3 regions of the Streptomyces sp. NBC_01520 genome follow, and region 1 is predicted to be linked to each of the others. Evidence: riboswitches for the same ligand, from Rfam matches in the RefSeq annotation. Region 1 holds a riboswitch; each other region holds the start of a gene.

The links. Region 1 has a riboswitch for cyclic di-AMP ahead of OG524_RS28135 (transglycosylase SLT domain-containing protein). Riboswitches for the same ligand answer to the same signal wherever they lie in the genome.
Region 2: it holds a riboswitch for cyclic di-AMP, as region 1 does, so the genes downstream of both, OG524_RS14745 (transglycosylase family protein) here and OG524_RS28135 (transglycosylase SLT domain-containing protein) in region 1, are expected to answer to the same signal.
Region 3: it holds a riboswitch for cyclic di-AMP, as region 1 does, so the genes downstream of both, OG524_RS19690 (M23 family metallopeptidase) here and OG524_RS28135 (transglycosylase SLT domain-containing protein) in region 1, are expected to answer to the same signal.

The regions. Positions count from the first base shown of each region.
Region 1 covers NZ_CP109404.1:6,224,511-6,227,777, forward strand. Annotated here, with positions in the region: gene OG524_RS28125 (SMI1/KNR4 family protein) at 280-906, shown strand; gene OG524_RS28130 (hypothetical protein) at 970-1,167, opposite strand; cyclic di-AMP (ydaO/yuaA leader) riboswitch at 1,619-1,804, shown strand; gene OG524_RS28135 (transglycosylase SLT domain-containing protein) at 1,809-2,690, shown strand; gene OG524_RS28140 (winged helix-turn-helix transcriptional regulator) at 2,861-3,267, opposite strand, start outside.
Region 2 covers NZ_CP109404.1:3,273,435-3,276,701, forward strand. Annotated here, with positions in the region: gene eno (phosphopyruvate hydratase) at 1-763, opposite strand, end outside; gene OG524_RS14745 (transglycosylase family protein) at 1,049-1,750, opposite strand; cyclic di-AMP (ydaO/yuaA leader) riboswitch at 1,751-1,921, opposite strand; gene OG524_RS14750 (transglycosylase family protein) at 2,212-3,183, opposite strand.
Region 3 covers NZ_CP109404.1:4,349,322-4,352,588, forward strand. Annotated here, with positions in the region: gene OG524_RS19680 (MerR family transcriptional regulator) at 1-371, shown strand, start outside; gene OG524_RS19685 (PP2C family protein-serine/threonine phosphatase) at 504-1,661, shown strand; cyclic di-AMP (ydaO/yuaA leader) riboswitch at 1,896-2,048, shown strand; gene OG524_RS19690 (M23 family metallopeptidase) at 2,060-3,100, shown strand.

The sequences.
Region 1 (3,267 bases):
CGCGGATCGCCGCCACCGCGCACCGTACGGGTCTGGAGCCCGGCCGTGTCACCGGAAGTCGGCCCGGGGCACCGCCACGTGCGCCCTCGCACCTCCCGCCGCCGCCGGACCGGTCCGGTGGGTGTGATGTTCGGGGCACGCCTGTCGCTGGGCCTGAGGGAGGAGCAGGTCCTCCCTCAGGACAGACGGGGAGTCGCAGGTGAGGGGACGGAGCGTGTGCAGCCGGATTCCGGTGCCCGGACGCGCGTTACGCGGCGTACGCGCGCGAGGGGGCGGCCGGTGATCCCCCGGCCCATCGAGGCACTGGAGCGGCTGCTGCCGACGACGTACGGCATCGACGAGCAGGTTGACTGGGCCGTGGCGGAAGCGCGGTGGGGCGCCTCCTTCCCCGCCGACTACAAGGCCTTCATGGGCGCCTACGGGGAGGGGTCCGTCGACGACGCGATCGCCGTGCACCGACCACTGCCCGCCGACACTCCCGACGGGTGCCGCCCGGCCGATGCCATGGCCGACGGGACCGGTGCCGTCCGCGAGGTGTGGCGGGCGGAGGCCGACGAGATCTGGGCCGATCCGGCCGGGCCGGACATGATGCTCGATCCCGGTGCGCTGCTCGCCTGGGGAACGACCACCGAGTCGGACATCCTGTGCTGGCTGACGACGGACGAGGACCCCGACTGCTGGCCCGTGGTGGTCTGCGGCAGGCACACCGTGCCGACCTTCGCGTTGTACCGCTTCGGGATGGCCGAGTTCCTCCGCAGGCTGCTGGCCGGCGGCTTCGACTCCGTGCCCCTCAGCGTGGACAGGGTGAGGAGGCGGAAGTCGCACGCTTTCGTGAGCCTGGTCGTCCAGCGGGCCCGCCGCAGGGCCGGCCTCGACCCCTGGACAGGCGAACTGCCGGGCGGCTGAGGCACCCGGCACCACGGCACCGGGCCGCGGTGCCGTACGGGGCCTGTGTGCCGCGTGCCGGGCTCAGTGCGGCCTCCAGGTGAGCTTGCCGCCGCCCACCCACCGGACCGCCGCCGGGTCGTCGAGGTCGTGGACCGTGATGCCGGCCGCCCGCGCCGCGAACAGCACGTCCGTCATCGAGGTCGCCCGGCCGGCCGTCTCCCCGTCGATCTGCAGGATGCGGAAGGGCGGATCACCGGCCTGGACGGGCAGGACGGTGATCCGCGGGTTCGTGGGGTCCTGCGGGTCCGTGGAGCTCTGAGCGTTCCGTGGGTTCCGGGGGCTCTCGGGGTCGGGGTGCGCGCTGTCGGCCATGCGCTGATCGATTCCACGCGGCTGCCACCGGTATGCCCGGAAGCGCGCCGGTGGGCCGTATGCCCGAGTTAGGGCGTTATTGGGGATTCGCCCCGTAATCCATAAAAGGCCATTTCGTGCGACCCGTGAGGTTCCAGCGGAGTGCAAATCACCCTTTTCGGACCTCGTGACCAGAGTCACTCCCGCGCGTCCCGGACGCATCGACATGTCGACCGGTTCCCTTGTGCGCCACGAAGGTTGGCTTCGCGGGTGTGGGGCGGATTACATGAATTCCTGTGAATCGATCTTGCGGATGAATTGTGATCACCAATTCGGGGCTTGTTCCTTTCGCTATTTCTCGCCTACGGTCACCCTCACTCCGGATGGAACGCCGAATCCTGCCGCCGTCCGGGAACCCGACCACATCTCGTACGGCAGGAGCGGGGGACCCAGGTAAGCGCCGATCCGGCATCCGGAGCGGCTCGGGGTGAAGTCGCATTCACGTGCGGCCGGGCATCTCCAGCCCGAACCCGACAGCTCACTTCGCAGGCGGCGGAGAGGAATTCACCATGCCCGGAATGGGTAAGCACCGTAGTTCCAGGACCAGTTCGCTGACCCGCGGCATCATCGCCGTGAGCACGGGCGGAGCTGCTCTCGCCCTCCCCGTGATCGGCGCGACCGGAGCCTTCGCCGCCCCGGCGCAGCCGGTCGCCGTCGAAAAGGCGGCCACGTCGACTGCCGTGTCCGGCAAGGCGATTGCCGCACAGAAGTCCGCGCCCGTCACCTATTCCGTGATCATTGGCGATTCCCTTTCCAAGATCGCGCGTCAGCATTCCGTCGACGGCGGCTGGAAGGCGCTGTACGACGACAACCGAAAGGCTGTCGGCACAAACCCCGACCTCATTCACGCCGGTCTGAAGCTGACGATCGGCGCGAAGGCCGAGAGCAAGCCGGCGGAGAAGGCCGGAACGGCGGACAAGGCCGAATCCGAGACGTCCGGTTCCGCCGGCCGTGCCGAGCAGGGCGCCGACCGTGCCGATCGCTCGGACCGCACCGACACCGCGCTCGCCGCGCAGGGTGCGCCCGCTGCGGAGCCCGCGGCCGCTCCCGCCGCCGCGCCGGCCACGTACACGAACGACCTCGACGGCTGGATCAAGGAGTCGCTGGCGGTCATGGCCGAGCACGGCATCCCCGGCAGCTACGACGGCATCCACCGCAACATCATGCGTGAGTCCTCGGGCAACCCGATGGCCATCAACAACTGGGACTCGAACGCCGCCGCGGGCATCCCGTCCAAGGGTCTGCTGCAGGTGATCGACCCGACCTTCCAGGCCTACCACGTGCCCGGTACGTCGACGGACAGCTACGACCCGGTCGCCAACATCACGGCCGCGTGCAACTACGCCGCCGACCGGTACGGCTCGATCGACAACGTGTTCGGCGCCTACTGAGACATCACCGTGTGACAGCGGAGCACGGCCGACGGGTGGTGCGGGTTCGGAAGAACCCGCACCACCCGTCGGCCGTTTCCGGCGTGGTGGCGGTCAGTCACCGACGTGGGGCACGAGCTTGCCGCGGGTGCGGTCCGACGAGCCGGCAGGGCCTCGGCCGCCTTCTCGCGCTACCGGGTCGGGGCGGCGTCGTAGTCGTGCCGGGACCGCTCCACCTCGCCCAGGTTGGCGGTGGCCCATTCCGAGAGGCGGGCGAACAGCGGCGCGAGACTGCGGCCGAGCTCACTGATCTCGTACTCGACCCGGGGCGGGATCTCCGCGTGATACGTGCGCACGACCAGGCCGTCGCGCTCCAGCTGCCGCAGCCGTTGGGTGAGCACCTTCGGGGTGATCCGGGCGATGCGCCGCTCCAGCTCGCCGAACCGCTGGCGGCCGTGGGCGTGCAGGGTCCACAGGATCGGTGTCGTCCACCGGCTGAACACGATGTCCACGACCGGGGAGATGGGGCAGGCCTGCTCGGGATCGTCCTGGGCGTGGCCTGCCGTCGCGGAGGCCGTGGGGGCTGCCGGATCGGCCA
Region 2 (3,267 bases), 3.0 Mb from region 1:
CGTAGACGCCGTCCTTGTAGAACTCGGACGCGGCGACGTCGAGCGCGAGACCGATGTCACGGCCCGGGACGTAACCGGCCTCCTTGATGGCCTCGATGATGAGGTCCAGGGCGGCGCGGTTGGACTCGAGGTTCGGGGCGAAGCCGCCCTCGTCGCCGAGACCGGTGGACAGGCCCTTGGTCTTCAGGACCTTCTTCAGCGTGTGGTAGATCTCCGCACCCCAGCGCAGGGCCTCGGAGAAGGACTCGGCGCCGATCGGCGCGATCATGAACTCCTGGATGTCCACGTTGGAGTCGGCGTGCGAGCCGCCGTTCAGGATGTTCATCATCGGAACGGGCAGCAGGTGCGCGTTCGGGCCGCCGAGGTAGCGGAAGAGCGGGAGGTCCGAGGCCTCGGACGCGGCGTGGGCCACGGCCAGCGAGACACCGAGGATGGCGTTGGCGCCGAGCGAGCCCTTGTTCTCGGTCGCGTCGAGGTCGAACATCGCCTGGTCGATGAGGCGCTGCTCGGTGGCGTCGTAACCGACGAGCTCCGGGCCGATCTGCTCGATCACGGCGAGGACGGCCTTCTCGACGCCCTTGCCCTGGTAGCGGTTGGGGTCACCGTCGCGAAGCTCGATGGCCTCGAACGCACCGGTGGAGGCACCGGACGGAACAGCAGCACGTCCCGTGCTGCCGTCGTCGAGGCCAACCTCGACCTCGACCGTGGGGTTGCCCCGGGAGTCGAGGATTTCCCTGGCTACGACGACGTCGATGGACGGCACGAGGCATCTCCTTCTGGGATATGACACTGGTTGTGCAGGGTCACTGTGGCCTTGCGACACGAGCCTAACCGGCCCGGCCCGCCGCGTCGGCCGACCGCCCGTCCCCTGGGACGAAAAAGGACCCAAGGGCCCGCATTACGGGCAAAGGTCCAGAAATTTACTGGCCGGTAACTACAACAGTTGAACGGTCACCTTCACGGGCACCCCCGGAAACGCCCCGGCCCGGCGCGCACGGGGGTGAGCGCGCCGGGCCGGGGAGCACCGCCGGGAGGAGGGATCCGGCTGCTACTTCAGGTGGAGCTGCTGACCCGGGAAGATCAGGTCGGCGTCCTCGACGATGTCGTCGTTCAGCTTGAACAGCTTCTGCCAGCCGCCCTTGACGTCCTTCGCCTCGGCGATCGTGCCGAGGGTGTCGCCGGCCTTCACCTTGTACTCGCCGTCACCCTTCTTGACCTTGTCGCCGGTCGGGGTGGTGACGGTCTTCCCGGCCTTGGGGGCCGTGCGCGTCTCACTGCGGGTGGTGGGCTGCTCGGCCTTGCGCTCCGGCTGGGCCGCCGCCTTCGGCTCGGCCTCGGTCTGCGCGGAGCCGGTGTCGACGCCCGGGTCCACGCCGTCGTTCGTCAGGCCGCCGGCACCGGCGCAGGCCCAGGCACCCGGGCCCTGCAGGTCGAGGAGCTTCTCGGCGGTGGCTATCTGCTGGCCCTTGGTGGCCAGGTCGGCGCGGGAGGCGTACTGGGTGCCGCCGGCGGCCGCCCAGCTGGACTGCGAGAACTGCAGGCCGCCGTAGTAGCCGTTGCCGGTGTTGATGGACCAGTTGCCACCGGACTCGCACTGCGCGACGGCGTCCCACGTGGCGACGGAGGCGGCGGAGGCGCCGGTGGCACCCATCAGCGGAACGGCCACGGCCGCGCCGGTGACGCCGGCCAGGGTGGCGATACGGACGGCCTTGGACGGGCGACGGTGCTTGCCCTTGCTCGAAAGCAGCATGGTTCTCCTCACCGACGCCTACGAGGTGAGCTGTCGGGTTCGGGCCTGTGAGTTGCCCGGTCGCCCGTACTGGAAGGCGACTTCACCCCGAGCCGGCCCTCGCCCGTCTTCCGACGGCCGGGTCCGGCACTTACCTGGGTCCCCCGCTCCTGCCTACGGCGCTTTACGCGTCTGTCCCCTTCGGCCGACGGCAGGATTCGGCGTGACGGTCGAAGGTGCCCGCGGTGCGAGCGGTTCAGACCGTAAACACACGCAACGCCTACATTCAAAGATGGACATAACTGGCAATCAGCGTTTATCGCCTCGTAGAGTGAGGCCGTTTCCGCAGGTCGGAGGCAACGCGGGCCGAGCGGACGGGCCATGTGCGCCAGTTCAAGCAAAGAGACCCATGTCTCACTTACGCATAAGTGGACATAGGCCTCTGAACTACCCCTGATTTTGGGGTGTTTTCCCGTTTTTGATCAGTTGCCGACCGTGACCTCGGCGCCGGTCGGCGCGTCCGTCCCGGCATCCTCCGCGTCCGCTTGGAGGCCCAGGTCGAGACTCTGGCCGGGCAGGATCAGATCCGGGTCGGAGCCCAGCTCGGCCTTGTTGGCCGCGTAGAGCGCGGGCCATCCGCCGGGCAGCTCCTGCGCGTCGGCGATCGCCCAGAGGTTGTCGCCCTCACGGACGGTGTACGTCCCGTCCGCACCCGCCTCCGCGCCCTCCCGGGCCTCGGAGTCACCGCGCGAGGCATGCCGGCCGGACTCGCGCCCGTCCTCCAGGTCCGTCCCGGCGCCCGCCTCGGGGGCCGGCGTACCGCGGTGCTTCCCGCCCGTCTCACCACTGCCCTTCGAGCCGGTGGACGCCTCGGAGGACTCGGCGGACGGGGCGGCGGAAGGCGACGACGGCTCGGATGCGTCGGACTTGCCTTCTTCGTCAGCCTTGTCCGTCTTGTCGCTCTTGTTCTTGCTGTCCGTCCCGTCCGGCGTTCCGGCCGAGGACCTGTCCGACGGGGTGGCCGATTCCGTGGGTTCGGCGGACGGCTCACCGCCCGGGTCGACGCCCGGCAGCGTGCCGTCCAGCGCGAGTCCGGAGATCACCGCGCAGCTGGGCCACGCCTGCGGACCCTTGTCGTCCAGCACCTTCTCCGCGACCAATATCTGCTGCGAACGGCTCGCGAGGTCAGCGCGGGTCGCGTACGCCGTGCCGCCGTAGGCCGACCAGTCGTCCTGCGAGAACTGCAGGCCGCCGTAGTAGCCGTTACCGAGGTCGGCGCTCCACATGCCACCGCTCTCGCACTCGGCGACCCGGTCCCAGGTCGAGGCGTCGGCGGCGTGCGCGCCGGTCGCGCCGAGCAGCGGGATGGCGATGGCCGATCCCGTCACGCCTGCGGCGACGACGATGGCGGGTGCCTGACGAGGGCGGCGGTGTCTGCCGTTCGCGGAGCCCATGGGATTGCCTTCCGTGTGACTGACGTGTGACGGGTGAGTCGAACGGTGAACCTAGCCGTACTCGAACGTGTGTCACAAGTCGAT
Region 3 (3,267 bases), 1.9 Mb from region 1:
TGTACGAGCAGGAGGTCACCGAACGCTGGGGCCGGGACGCCTGCAAGAAGGGCGACCGGTGGTGGCGCGGGCTGAGTGCCGAGGAGCGCGCCGAATTCCAGGGTGTGCACGACGCGATCGCGCGGGACTACGGGGCGGCCAGGGAGGCCGGTCTGGACGCGGGCGGCGAGGAGGCGCAGGACATCGCGCGGCGCCACTGCGCGTGGCTCTCGGGCACCACGACGGTCACCCGGTCGTACGTGACCGGCCTCGCCGAGATGTATGTCGCCGATCCGCGCTTCGGGAAGAACTACGATCGGTACGGAGACGGCACCGCCGTCTTCGTACGGGATGCACTGACGATCTACGCGCAGCACCGGCTCTCCGGCTGACCTTCGGGGGACGGGGCTCCGGCGCGCTCCTCCCTTCGGCCGATGACGAGCCGCCGCACGCGCGGCTCCGTCCGGTCCGGGCGGATCGCGGTACCGTCCGCAGCCGTGGGCGGACCGGGCAGGAGTGCACAGGTGGGGAAGCGGGACAGCCGACGGGGCGGAGCCGGTGGAGGCATCGGTGCCCGGAGGTTCGTGCGTGCGCTGCCGGCCCTGATGATCGGGGGCGGGATCGTCTTCGACCTGGTGACTCCGGCCGCCGTGAGCGCCGTTCCGCTCTTCGCGGCGGCTCCGCTGATCGCCGCCCCGTTCTTCTCGCTGGCCAGCACGGTCCGTACCGGTGTGGCCGCGGTCCTGGCCGTTCTCGTGATCCGGCTCTCGGACGGTGCGGTCACCGAGGTCGTGCCGCTCACCGATCTGCTCACCGTGATCACGGTCTCCGTGCTCGCCCTGGCCATCAACGGCGTCGTACGGCGCAGCAACGAGCAGCTCGCTTCGGCCCGGGTCATCGCGGAGACCGCGATGCGCGCGGTGCTGCCCACCCCGGACGACCGGATCGGCGGGCTGCTGGTCGCGGCGCGGTACGAGGCGGCGCAGGCGGACGAGTTCGTCGGCGGCGACCTGTTCGCCGTCGCGGACACCCCGCACGGGGTGCGGCTGGTCGTCGGTGACGTCCGGGGCAAGGGGCTGGACGCCGTGGAGGCGGTGGCCGTGGTGATCGGGGCCTTCCGCGAGGCGGCCGAGCAGGAGCTGTCGCTGGAGGGTGTCGCGCAGCGGCTGGAGCGGGCGCTGGCGCGGGAAGGGAGCCGCCGGGGCGGGCTCGACTCCATGGAGGGGTTCGTCACCGTTGTGCTCGCCGAGATCCCGGCAGGTTCCGGCACGGTACGGATCGTCAACCGTGGTCATCCCGAGCCGATCCTGCTGCACGCGGACGGGGCGCTCCAGGTACTGGCGCCGACCGTGCCCGCGCTGCCCATCGGGATGGACCTGGGGGTGTGGCCGGACCGCTCGGACGAGTGGGAGCTGCCGGCCGGGTCGACGCTCCTGGCGTTCACGGACGGCCTCACCGAGGCGCGGGACGCGGGCGGGGTCTTCTACGATCCGGCCGCGCGGCTGCACGGCCGGATCTTCCCCGGGCCCGAGGAACTGCTCTCCGCGCTCACCGACGACGTACGCCTGCACACCGGGGGCCACTCGACCGACGACCTGGCGCTGCTCGCCGTCGGCCGGCCCGCGCGGGGACAGCCGGAGCGGCGGACGACGGTGAAGATCGTGGGGAGGGGCGAAGGATGACCCGTCGCGACCGTCCGTAGTCGATGCGTGCCGCTCCGCATAACATTTGACACACCGTCAGAAACTGATGACCGGACCGGGAATACTCAACTCGCCCGTTTGGTGCTGTTTCCTGCCCTAAAGTCCAGGCCGGAGTGACGAATGATCAGTCGGAACAGCTTGGAATCGGGCCCCGGTGTCTATTAACGTTCGATAACGCAGCGCGGTTGTCCCAGTCGTCGCAAGAGGCGGCACCGTGCGCGAGCGCCGAATTCCGCAAGGGAACCGGGGAACCACCTACATGGGGTGAATCGGGCGCCTGTGTCTCGTGAGAGGCGAAGGAGCCCGTAGGAGACCTTCCTGCTCCGAACCCGTCAGCTAACCCGGTAGGCGATAAGGAAGGAAAGGAGTGCGCCCACGTGGCGTCCAATCAGCCTGCCCCCGAGGCCCCGTCACCCTTCAGGACCGACACCGTCGGTGGCGAGGAGAGGACTTGGGAGGAATGGAATCCCACCGAGGAGTCCATACGTCCCGTGCGCGGCAGGCACCGCGTAGCCAAGCAGCGTGGTCTCGCCCGTAGCTCCACCGTCCTCGGCGTCGGCGTCATCGCGGCCGTCGGTGCGGGTGGCATGGCCACGGCGCAGAGCAAGCCGCCGGTCTCCATCTCCCTTCCCGATTCCATCGCGGACAATCTCCCCGACGCCAAGTCCCTTCCCGGCGTGAGCGCTTTCATGTCGGACGACTCCGACGCGGACACCGGGTCGGCCGCCGACGCCTCCCCGCTCACCACCGCCGGGATCACGGCCGCCGAGGCCGAGCAGGGCGCCACCGACGCCGGTGAGGCGCTGCGCGCCCGCATCCTCCAGCAGGCCGAGCAGCAGCAGGCCGGCGCCGCCGCCGAGGCCAAGGCCGCGGAGGAGAAAGCCGCCGCCGAGCAGGCAGCGGCCGAGGCCGCGAAGCAGCAGAGCAAGGCCGAGGCCGACGCCGCAGCCGAGAAGAAGGCGGCGGAAGAGGCGGCGAGGAAGAAGGCGGAGGCCGAGCGTCTCGCCAAGCTTGCCGCCAGCTACGCCCTCCCGACGTCCTCGTACACGATCACGACGACCTACGGCCAGGCCGGTTCGATGTGGTCCTCCGGCTACCACACGGGGCTGGACTTCGCGGCTCCGACGGGTACGCCGATCAAGGCCGTGCACAGCGGCACGGTGAAGTCGGCCGGCTGGTCGGGCTCCTACGGCTACCACACGGTCCTCGTGCTCGACGACGGTACCGAGGTCTCGTACTCCCACCAGTCCTCGATGGACGTCACCGCCGGCCAGAAGGTCAGCACGGGCGACACCATCGGCCGCGTGGGCTCCACCGGGAATTCGACCGGTCCCCACCTCCACCTGGAGGTCCACACCGCGGGCGGTTCGGCCGTCGACCCGATGAGCTGGCTGCGCGGCAAGGGCCTGACGGTCTGAGCCCCCGCACCCGTACGGCGGGTCCGATCCGCGTACGTGGCGCCTCCGTTCGGCGCACCTGAACCCCGGCAGCCCTGACGCACACCCCCCGACGTCAGGGCTGCCGGTCCGCGTCGTGGGGCCCGCCCGGCCCGCCGTGGGCCTGCGGAACAGTTGCCCCGGCTGAC